Regions from separate parts of the Streptomyces sp. NPDC017979 genome, predicted to be linked through region 2. Evidence: riboswitches for the same ligand, from Rfam matches in the RefSeq annotation. Region 2 holds a riboswitch; each other region holds the start of a gene.
What was found. Region 2 has a riboswitch for cyclic di-AMP ahead of ACH4E8_RS22400 (M23 family metallopeptidase). Riboswitches for the same ligand answer to the same signal wherever they lie in the genome.

Region 1 (3,419 bases), on a different contig from region 2:
GACGCCGCCGTGGTGTCCGTGCGGGCACCAGCGCCGGAAGCGGCGCTGCGCTGGGCCGCCGACTGCCGTGCCGCCGGGCTGCGGGTGGGCTGCTTCCGCCCGCCGTCGGTGCCCGACGGGATCTCCCGGCTCCGGCTCACCGCCCGCGCCGATCTGACGGGGGAACAGATCGCCGCTGCGGTGGAGACCGTCGTGCGCACGGCGCCCCCGGGCGCGCGGGGAGTGTCCAAAAACGGCCTTGCGTCGTAGAGTTCACCGCTTCGGGCGATGAATCCCTACGCATCTTGGCGGATCGCCTCACCCGGTACCGCGATGAGTGGCAGTGTGGCGCGCGAAGCACTGTCCGCGGCCGTCCGCGCATCCATCGGCTACGAAGTCGGAGCACGGCCCCGGTGGAAAGGGACGACGTCGCCATGGCAGACCTCCAGGAAGCCGCCATCACCCTGCCGACCGAGCCCGCCTCGGTCTCCGTGGCCCGCAGGTTCGTCACCGGCGCCGTGACGGGGTGGGGGCTTCCCGCGGGGTCGGACGCCCTCGACACGATCCGGCTGATCGTCTCCGAACTCACCACCAACGCCGTGCAGCACACCTTCGGCCAGTCGCCCACCTTCCGGGTGGACGTGCTGCTGGAGCGGGACGATGAACTGCGCCTCGGGGTGACGGACAGCCACCCGAGGTGGCCCCAGCGGCTGCCCGCGGCCGTGCGCCAGGACAACGGCCGCGGCCTGGTCATCATCCGCAGCCTCACGGCGCACAGCCGTGGACGACTGACCGTCGAGCCGACCGCGGACGGCGGCAAGACGGTCTGGGTCACCCTGCCCTGGCCGGCCCGTCGAACCGACTGACCGACAGGCCGACGGCCCGGCGCGCTCGAAGCGTCAGCGGACCGCCGTCAGCGGACCCGGCCGTACGACACGCTCCTGCTCCAGATCTTGTCCAGCTTCACCCAGGAGCCCCGCTTGGGCGAGTGCCAGATCTTCCCCTTCCCGGCGTAGATCCCGACGTGGTAGACGCTCCGCCCGGAGTGGAAGAACACGAGGTCCCCCACCTTCTTGTTGGCGGTCGAGACCCGACGCGTGGAGTTGTACTGCTGTTGGGCGGTCCGGGGCAGCTTCTTGCCGGCCTTCTTGTACGAATAGAGCGTCAAGCCGGAGCAGTCGAAGCGGCGCGGGCCCGCCGCGCCCCACCGGTAGGGCGCACCCTTCTTGCCCGCGGCGACCTTGAGCGCCTTGCCCGCGTGTGCAGTTGCTGCCTGGGCCTCGGACGTGCCGCCCGGTACGAGCATCGAGCCACCGAGTGCGGCGAGGGTCAGCGCGGAAACCGCGCCCGCCCGGCCGATCAGGAACGGGACGTTCATCTGCGCAGTCATGCGCAACCCTTCGTCAGCCGCCTGTGAAGGGTGACCTGTCGGGTTCGGGCGGACGAAGGTGCCCGGCCGCTGTCGCGGCTTCACCCCGAGGAACGTCCGGCGCACCGGCCGTCCCGTACTGCTCGGGTCCTCCACTCCTGCCGAAGCACTCCTGTCGACCAGTCATCCGGAACGGCGGCAGGACTCGGCGTCCGTTCGGACCGCCCCGCCGAGGTGACGGGGGCTTGTCGTCCCAGGGATCTTGTCCCACGCAATGCCGGATTTCCGAGTCAAAACGGCGGTATGTGAGTTTCAACACGAATGCGCCATTCAGGTGGACGCGCCGCATTTTCCCGTCGGTTGTGGACACCGGGGGAGGCTCGTACCAGCACTGGAATAGGACATTCCGCTAGAGGGATCGTCGTCCCGCGCAACTTGAGCGTATCGACCGGAGATGTCGCGACTACATCAAACGAGGTATCCCGGTGGGAACCCGGATGGCGGTTGACGTGTCGGATGACGAGCCGTCACGGGGGTGACTCGTCAGGGATGGTGACCCGCAGGGCCCGCCGCTCGCCGTCGAGCACCCGCAGCGCCCGGGCGAGGGTGGCGGCGTGCAGGGCGTCCTCCCCGCGTTCGTGCATCAGCGCCAGGGCGTCTTTGACCGCGATCGCCTGCGCCACCAGCGCCTGGGCGGCGCGCAGCGAGGAGTAAGTGAGGTCGCCGCGGCTGGGGTTGATGCGTCCCACCAGGTCCACGACGCGCAGATAGCCGTCGATCAGGTCGGCCTCGGCGCGGGTCAGCGCCGGCAGCGGCGGCAGTGGCGGCGGTTCGGGACGGGGCACGGCGCGCCTCCCGTCAGCCGCGGCCGGCCAACGAGGACTTGCGGCTGCCGATCACGTGGTCCACCAGCCCGTACTCCTTGGCCGTCGCCGCGTCCAGGAAGGTGTCGCGCTCCAGGTCGGCCGCGACCTGCTCGGCGGACCGGTCGGTGTGCCGGGCGAACAACTCCACCATCAGGGCGCGCAGCCGCAGGATCTCCCGCGCCTCGATCTCCAGGTCCGACGGCATGCCCCGGGTCGGTTCGTCGAGCCCGGGCTGCTGGAGCACGATCCGCGCGCCCGGCAGGGCCAGGCGCTTGCCGGGGGCGCCCGCGGCCAGCAGCAGCGCCGCGGTCGAGACGGCCTGCCCGATGCAGGTCGTCTCGATGTCGCAGGTGATCACCTGCATCGTGTCGTAGATCGCGGACATGGCGCTGAGCGAGCCGCCCGGGGAGTTGATGTAGAGCGAGATCTGCCGCTCCGGCGCCGCGTACTCCAGGTACAGCAGTTGGGCGATCACGTCGTTCGCCGCGGTGTCGTCCACGGGCGTGCCGAGGAAGACGATCCGCTCTTCGAGCAGCTTGGCGTAGGGGTCGAGAGTGCGGTTCCCGTGCGCGGTGCGCTCGGTGAACTGCGGCAGGACGTATCGGGCGGCGGGCTGCATCACGGCGTACCTCTCGGTGGTTCTCGGCGGCGCGCTATCTGTGAGAAATGTACAGGACGTACAGAAGCGCAAAAAGAGGGCTGCCTCTGAAGGCGGCGGCTGGTTTGCTGGTCAGGGGGCATTTCTCGCGGTGCGTGCACGCGCCAGAGGTGAAGAGCGGCACGGAAACTCCACATGATGATCACGAATCCATCACCTTCTGTCGGTCGGCCTGTCTGCACCGATCCGGCGCGGTTAGGTTCGGGCCCTCGAAAGAACTTCCGTGGGGGGATCGCATGACGTGGGGCGGGCAGCCGCAGCAGGCGCCGTGGGGCGGGCAGGCTCCGAAGCCGCAGGGACCCGGCTGGGCGCGCAAGCGCTTCGTCATTCCCGGAGCTGCCGTCCTCTTCTTCATGGGCGTCGGCATCGGTGCGTCGGGCGGGGGCGACGACGCGGGGCAGGACGGCCGGGCCGCGCCCGGGCCCACCGTCACGGTCACGCCCCGGGGCGGCGCGGCGCCGGTTCCCGCGATGACCGCCGCGCCCGCCGCGACGCCCCGTATCACCACCGGCGCTGCGAACGCCGCGGGCGACTCCGGTGCGGCGCC
Region 2 (3,419 bases):
TCGACCCCGACTTCGTCGCACGGGAGCAGGAGTTGCTGCACCACATGTGGCGGCGCAAGGAGGTGGCGAGCCCGGCACTGACGTACGCGGCGCGGTCGACGGGCGCGGTCTGGGTGCCCCCGCCGTACCGGGACTACGAGGGCTACAACCCGTACCGGGTGTGACGCGGACCCCCCGAAGCCCGGGCGCACGCACCCGTGCGCACGCAAAAAGACCGACGGCCCTGGCGTCGGGGGGTGACACCAGGACCATCGGCGATTCAGGGACGACGGCGTACGACGAGGCCGAGCCAGGTCAGGCCGAGCAAGGCGGGACGAGGCAGTGCAGGGCGGCCCGCCGAAGACGCCCGAGCCCGCACACCAGCCGAAGCTGGCAGCTCAAGAACTCACGGGCCCCGGCGCACCGCACCACTCGTCACAGCCGTCGCGCTGAGCGCCATGCGCTCAGCGACTCAGACCGAGAGGCCCTTGCTCTGCAGCCAGGACGCCGGGTTGATCGTGGCGCCGCCCGGGGTCTTGACCTCCATGTGCAGGTGCGCACCGGAGACGTTGCCGGTCGCGCCCACGCGCCCGACGCCGTCGCCCGCGACGACCTTCTGGCCCGCGCCGACGCTGACCGACGACATGTGGGCGTACATGATCTCGGTGCCGTCGTTCAGCTCCAGGATGACCTGGTAGCCGTAGGCCGGACCGGACCAGCCGGCGGACTTGACCGTACCGGCGCCCACGGCCTTCAGCGGGGTGCCCGAGGAGGCGACGAAGTCAAGGCCGGTGTGCTGGCCGGAGGACCACATGGAGCCGGACTGGCCGTACGTCGCCGAGATGCTGTACGAGGAGAGCGGCAGCGCGAACATCTTCGCGAGCTTCGCCTTGCGCTCGGCCTCCGCCTTGGCCTTGGCCTCTGCTTCGGCCTTCTTCTTCTCGGCCTCCGCCTTCGCCTTGGCCTTGGCCTGGGCTTCCTTCTCGGCCTTCTCCTTCGCGGCCTTGTCGGCGGCGGCCTGCTTCGCGGCCTCGGCCTGGGCCTGCTGCTGCTCGGCCTGCTGGAGGATGCGGGAGCGCAGGGCCTCGCCGGCGCCGCCTTCGGCGGTGGCGCCCATGGCCATCAGTTCGCTGGCGCCCTCGGTGGACTGGTCGTCACCGGACGGGTCGTCGTTCTTGTCGTCACCGCCCCCGAGACCGTCGGGGAGGGAGATGGAGACCGGGGGCTTGTTCTGCGCGGTGGCGATGCCGCCCGCGCCGACCGCCGCGATGACACCGACGCCGAGGACGGTGGAGCTACGGGCGAAGGCCCTGCGCTGCTGGCGCAGGACGCGGTGGCGGCCGCGCGACGAACCGACGGTCTCCGCGCTGGGGTTCCACTCGCCGTACGAGCGCTCGGCCCCGTTTTCGCTGAAGGCACCGGTCCTTGAGGACCCGGCAGGAGCTTCCGGGGCAGGGCTGTTGGACGCCACTGAGGCGTACTCCTTTCCTTCCTTCTCGCCTACCGGGTTAGCTGACGGGTTCGGAGCAGGAAGGTCTCCTACGGAACGCTTCGCAGGCTGCGAAGCATCCGATTCACCCCAAGAGGTGGTTCCCCGGTTCCCTTGCGGGATTCGGCGCGTGCGCACGGCGTCGCCCTGACGGCGACTGGGACGACCGCGCTGCGTTATCGAACGTTAATAGACAGGGGGACCGTATTCCAAGCCGGTCCCCATGATCGTTAACGATGATCGCGGAACCAACCGGGACACAAGCGGCCGGATTCGGGCGACTTGAGCGGCCCGAACGAGGTTTAATCGGCACCGCACCCTCGCCATGCCCCTGACAGCACGTCATATCGCGCGCTCCGAGCAGCCGTTCGACTACGCTGCGTGGAGCCTCGACGGGAGGGCAGCGGGCCGGGTGACCGCCAGCAGCGCCATGTCGTCCGTGGAGCCGCCTCCGGTGTGCCGGCGCACGTCGTCGATGAGCGCGTCCAACAGCTCCCCGGGCCCCGGGAAGGCCCGCCCGAGCAGCCGGCTGCCCGGTTCGTAGAAGGCCCCGGAAGCGTCCCGCGCCTCCGAGAGCCCGTCGGTGTAGAGCAGCAGCGTCGCCCCCGGCGGCATCGGGTGCTCCTCCACCCGGTCCGGCCACTCCCCCAGCGCCCGCATCCCGAGCGGCAGCGCGGGTTCCTGCGGCGCCAGCCGCCCCAACTCCCCGTCGTCGCGGAGCAACAGCGGCTCCGGGTGCCCGCGGTTCACCAGCCGTACGACCCCCCGCCCGTGCGGGATCTCCGCGATCACCGCGGTGGCGAACCCCTCGAAGGAGTCCACGTCACCCTCCCCCCGCCGCCCCGCCTCCCGGGTCAGCGCCCGCTCCATCCGCTCCGCCACCCCCTCCAGGGCGCCCTCCTGCTCGGCCGCCTCCCGGAACGAGCCGATCAGCACGGCCACCGCCTCCACCGCGCCGAGCCCCTTGCCCCGCACGTCCCCGACCACCAGCCGTACCCCGTGCGGGGTGTCCTGCACCGCGAAGAGGTCACCGCCGATGAACGCGTCCGCGAGCGCCGCCTCGTACCGGGCCGCGATCCGCAGCCCGCCGATCTCCTCGGCGGGGGTGGGCAGCACGGCGCGCTGCGCGGTCTCGGCGATCACCCGGGCGGAGGCCAGCCGCTCGTTGCTGCGCGCGACGACCCGGTTGATGAAGAGCGCGAGCGCCGAGACCGTGACGACGGTGGTCAGCTCGGTGTACGCCTGGGTCTGCCCGATCGAGTGGTTGTAGACGTCCAGGGCCAGCTCGGTCAGCACGGCGAAGGCGCCGGTCGCCAGCGTGACGGACCACGAGAAGAACGGGGCGGCGATCAGCGGGGCGGCCGTGAACATCGGCACCGCCGTGAACTTCCCCGGGGTCGAGAGGTCGTAGACCACCCCGACGATGATCATCAGCGCCGGCAGCATCCGCGCGAAGCGCCGGGCACCGAAGTTGTTCCGCTGCTCTTCCTCCGCCACGGGTGCTCTCCTCCCCCCTCAGCCTCGGGGCGGGGGGCGCGGACGGCGAGCCGGCTGGGCCGGCCGGGGGACGCCCGTAGGGCCAGAGACCCGGGAGGGAACGACTACGGCCCGGCACTCTTTCGAGTGCCGGGCCGTGGCCTTCAGTAGCGGGGACAGGATTTGAACCTGCGACCTCTGGGTTATGAGCCCAGCGAGCTACCGAGCTGCTCCACCCCGCGTCGGTGAACACAACTCTACGCCATCCGGAGCAGTGCTCGCGACCACCGGGCCCCCGACCGGCGGGGCCCGGTGCTCAGGCAGTGCTCACGGGGGGACTCAGTCGGTGAGGTTCCGCTCCGCGTACGCCGCCATCGCGTCCCGCACGAAGGCCGCCGTCCCCTCGCCGTGCCGGTCGTAATTGCGCCCGAAGCGCGGATCGGCGACGTACATCTCGCCGAGCCCGGCGAAGTGC
Region 3 (3,419 bases), on a different contig from region 2:
GCCGGCCGCGCCGACGAACTGTGCCGGTACGCCGTGCTGTTCGGCGACCCGCAGCTCGCGCTGACCGCGGTGGACCGCGTGCTCAGCGTCACCGCCGAGGAGGTCCGCGACATCGCGCGGGCCCGCTTGCGCCCGGACAACCGGGCGGTGCTGGTGTACGAGCCGCTGCCCGCCGCCGAAGCCGGCGACGACGCCGACGACGCCCAGAACGACGCAGGAGAGGGGGCGGACCAGTGACCGACGCCGCCGAGCCGCTGACGACGATGGACTTCCACCCCAAGCCCGCGTCCGGGGAGCCCACCCCCTGGGCGTTCCCCGCGCCCGGGCGCGGACAGCTCGACAACGGCCTGACCGTGCTGCACTGTCACCGCCCCGGCCAGCAGGTGGTGGCGGTGGAGGTCATCCTCGACGCCCCGCTGGGCGCCGAGCCCGAGGGCTTCGACGGGGTGGCCACGATCATGGCCCGCGCCCTGTCGGAGGGCACCAAGACCCGGTCGGCCGAGGAGTTCGCGGCCGAGTTGGAGCGCTGCGGCGCCACGCTGGACGCGCACGCCGACCACCCCGCCGTCCGGGTCTCCCTGGAGGTCCCGGTCTCCCGGCTGCCCAAGGCGCTCGGGCTGCTCGCCGAGGCGCTGCGCGAGCCCGCGTTCGACGACGGCGAGGTCAAGCGGCTGGTCCGCAACCGCCTGGACGAGATCCCGCACGAGACGGCCAACCCGGGCCGGCGCGCCGCCAAGGAGCTGTACCGGCGGCTGTTCCCCGCCTCGCTGCGGATGTCCCGGCCCCGCCAGGGCACCGAGGAGACGGTCACCCGGATCGACTCGACGGCCGTACGGGCGTTCTTCGACGCCCACGTGCGACCGGCCACCAGCACCGTGGTCGTCGTCGGCGACCTGACCGGCGTCGACCTGGACGCGCTGCTCGCGCAGACGCTCGGCGCGTGGACGGGCGACACCGCCCCGGCGCACTCCCGGGCCGAGATCACCGCCGACGACACCGGGCGCGTGATCGTCGTGGACCGCCCCGGCGCGGTGCAGACGCAACTGCTGATCGGCCGGATCGGCGCGGACCGGCACGACCGCGTCTGGCCCGCCCAGGTCCTCGGCACGTACTGCCTGGGCGGCACCCTGACGTCCCGCCTGGACCGCGTGCTGCGCGAGGAGAAGGGCTACACCTACGGCGTACGGGCCTTCGCGCAGGTGCTGTCCTCGGCGCCGGACGGGTCGGGGGCCGCGCTGCTCGGCATCAGCGGCTCCGTCGACACGCCCAACACCGGCCCCGCGCTGGCGGACCTGTGGCAGGTGCTGCGCACGCTGGCCGCGGAGGGGCTGACGGACGCGGAGCGCGACGTCGCCGTGCAGAACCTGGTCGGGGTCGCCCCGCTGCGGTACGAGACGGCGGCGTCGGTCGCCGGCACCTTCGCCGACCAGGTCGAGCAGCAGCTTCCGGACGACTTCCAGGCGCAGTTGTACGCGCGGCTGGCCCAGACGGGCACCGTGGAGGCGACCGCGGCGGTCGTGAGCGCCTTCCCCGTCGACCGGCTGGTCACGGTGCTCGTCGGCGACGCGGCGCAGATCGCGGAGCCGGTGCGGGCGTTGGGCATCGGCGAGGTGACGGTGGTCAAGGGCTGACCGAGCCCTCTGACGACAGAGCCCCGGCGTCCGCGGACGCCGGGGCTCCGCCATGGGACCGTGCCGGCACCAGTCGTCACACGTCGGGCACACCGGCGCCATCGAACCGTCACCCGACGGCCGTGCGTCCGTTGCACGTTCGCCGTCCGAGCGTTGCATCTCGCCGCCGAATGTCCTTTTTGATGGGAACTCGGGCGACACGTGCTGTGGCATAGCCAACAAAGATCGTCGTTTGTTTGGCGAACGCGAGCGGGCCCGCCTAGCGTCGATCCGGCTGTTCGCCAGGAGCCCGCCGCACCCGCGGCACGGACAGTCATCGCCGAGTCCCCGCCGGGCGTGAGCCCAGGGGAGCCGGGGACCCAGATCCCCCGGGGTGAATCGGCCCCTCCGCGGCCTGCGGAGGAGCCGTAGGAGACCTTCCTCTCTCCGAACCCGTCAGCTAACCCGGTAGGCGAGAAGGAAGGAAAGGACCGGACCCGCCATGGCGTTCGCCCGCCCCACCGGGAAGCACCGTGCCCCCAGCCGCGTGACGCGCAGGAGCGCGAGCATCGCCGGCGCCGCGACCCTCGCCACCTCCGGGGTGATCGGCACCCTCGCGTCCCCCGCGTTCGCGACGGAGAACGAGCCGAGGAGCGACGCCGACACCGGATCGCTGAGCGCCGAGGACACCGGCACGCTCCAGATGCTGGCCGCCACCGACACCCTCGCCGAGCAGGTCACCGACCAGGCCGTGGACCAGAAGCGCGAGGCCGTCGCCCGCGCCGAGGCCGCGGCGGAGGCGAAGCGCAAGGCCGAGGCGGAGCGCAAGGCCGCCGAGCGGGCCGCCCGCGAGGCCGAGCGCCAGCGGCTGCTGAACTCCTACCAGCTGCCCGTCGCCGGCTCGCACGTCACCACCTCGTACCAGGCCAACAGCTCCCTGTGGTCCTCCGGCAGCCACAGCGGCATCGACTTCCACGCCTCCTCCGGCACCGAGGTCGTCTCGGTCGGCGCGGGCACCGTCGTCGAAGCCGGCTGGGGCGGCGCGTACGGCTACAACGTCGTCATCAAGATGCGGGACGGCTCGTACACCCAGTACGCCCACCTCTCGGCGGTCACCGTCGGCGAGGGGCAGGCCGTGATGCCCGGTCAGCAGATCGGTCGCGCGGGCTCCACCGGCAACTCCACCGGGGCGCACCTCCACTTCGAGGCCCGCTCCGGCGCCGACTACGGCTCGGACGTCAACCCGGTCGCGTATCTGCGCGCCCGGGGCGTGAACGTCTGACCCGGCGGATTCGCCTTTCGAAGTGCCCCGGTGCGCACCGCGCCGGGGCACTTCGGCTCTCCGTCGGCCGGCTCCCTGCTGGTCGTAGGGAACGACAGAGGCGCTGACCCGAAAGGATCAGCGCCTCTGGTGCGGCACGAGCCGCGTGCCCACGAAGGTCGAGCGAGAAGTGGCTCAGACCGTCTCCGGCAGTTCCTCCAGCCCTTCGGCGACCAGCTTGGCCAGCCGGTCCAGGGCGGCGTCCGCGCCGTCGGCTTCGGAAGCGAGGACGATCTCCTCGCCGCCCTGCGCGCCCAGGCCCAGCACCGCGAGCATGGAGGCGGCGTTGACCGGGTTGCCGTCGGCCTTGGCGATCGTCATGGGGACGCCGGAGGCCGTGGCGGCGCGGACGAAGATGGAGGCGGGTCGGGCGTGCAGGCCCTCGGCCCAACCGACGGTGACACGGCGCTCAGCCATGGTGTTGCCCTTCGAATCAGCTGTTGTCTAGACCAGTCCCGGTCAGTCTCTCACGACGCCCCGGGTGCTCC

Region 1: another riboswitch for cyclic di-AMP. It lies ahead of ACH4E8_RS14420 (C40 family peptidase); the one in region 2 lies ahead of ACH4E8_RS22400 (M23 family metallopeptidase).
Region 3: another riboswitch for cyclic di-AMP. It lies ahead of ACH4E8_RS18620 (M23 family metallopeptidase); the one in region 2 lies ahead of ACH4E8_RS22400 (M23 family metallopeptidase).

Annotation. Positions count from the first base shown of each region.
Region 1 is NZ_JBIRGU010000004.1:331,204-334,622, reverse strand. Features, by position in the region: gene ACH4E8_RS14430 (8-amino-7-oxononanoate synthase) at 1-249, shown strand, start outside; gene ACH4E8_RS14425 (ATP-binding protein) at 414-845, shown strand; gene ACH4E8_RS14420 (C40 family peptidase) at 893-1,369, opposite strand; cyclic di-AMP (ydaO/yuaA leader) riboswitch at 1,373-1,569, opposite strand; gene ACH4E8_RS14415 (hypothetical protein) at 1,876-2,193, opposite strand; gene ACH4E8_RS14410 (ATP-dependent Clp protease proteolytic subunit) at 2,207-2,836, opposite strand; gene ACH4E8_RS14405 (PASTA domain-containing protein) at 3,109-3,419, shown strand, end outside.
Region 2 is NZ_JBIRGU010000009.1:19,368-22,786, forward strand. Features, by position in the region: gene ACH4E8_RS22395 (PrsW family intramembrane metalloprotease) at 1-164, shown strand, start outside; gene ACH4E8_RS22400 (M23 family metallopeptidase) at 452-1,450, opposite strand; cyclic di-AMP (ydaO/yuaA leader) riboswitch at 1,462-1,607, opposite strand; gene ACH4E8_RS22405 (PP2C family protein-serine/threonine phosphatase) at 1,841-2,965, opposite strand; tRNA gene ACH4E8_RS22410 (tRNA-Met) at 3,113-3,186, opposite strand; gene ACH4E8_RS22415 (MerR family transcriptional regulator) at 3,284-3,419, opposite strand, start outside.
Region 3 is NZ_JBIRGU010000006.1:141,645-145,063, forward strand. Features, by position in the region: gene ACH4E8_RS18610 (M16 family metallopeptidase) at 1-237, shown strand, start outside; gene ACH4E8_RS18615 (M16 family metallopeptidase) at 234-1,631, shown strand; cyclic di-AMP (ydaO/yuaA leader) riboswitch at 1,939-2,099, shown strand; gene ACH4E8_RS18620 (M23 family metallopeptidase) at 2,113-2,892, shown strand; gene ACH4E8_RS18625 (HPr family phosphocarrier protein) at 3,067-3,348, opposite strand.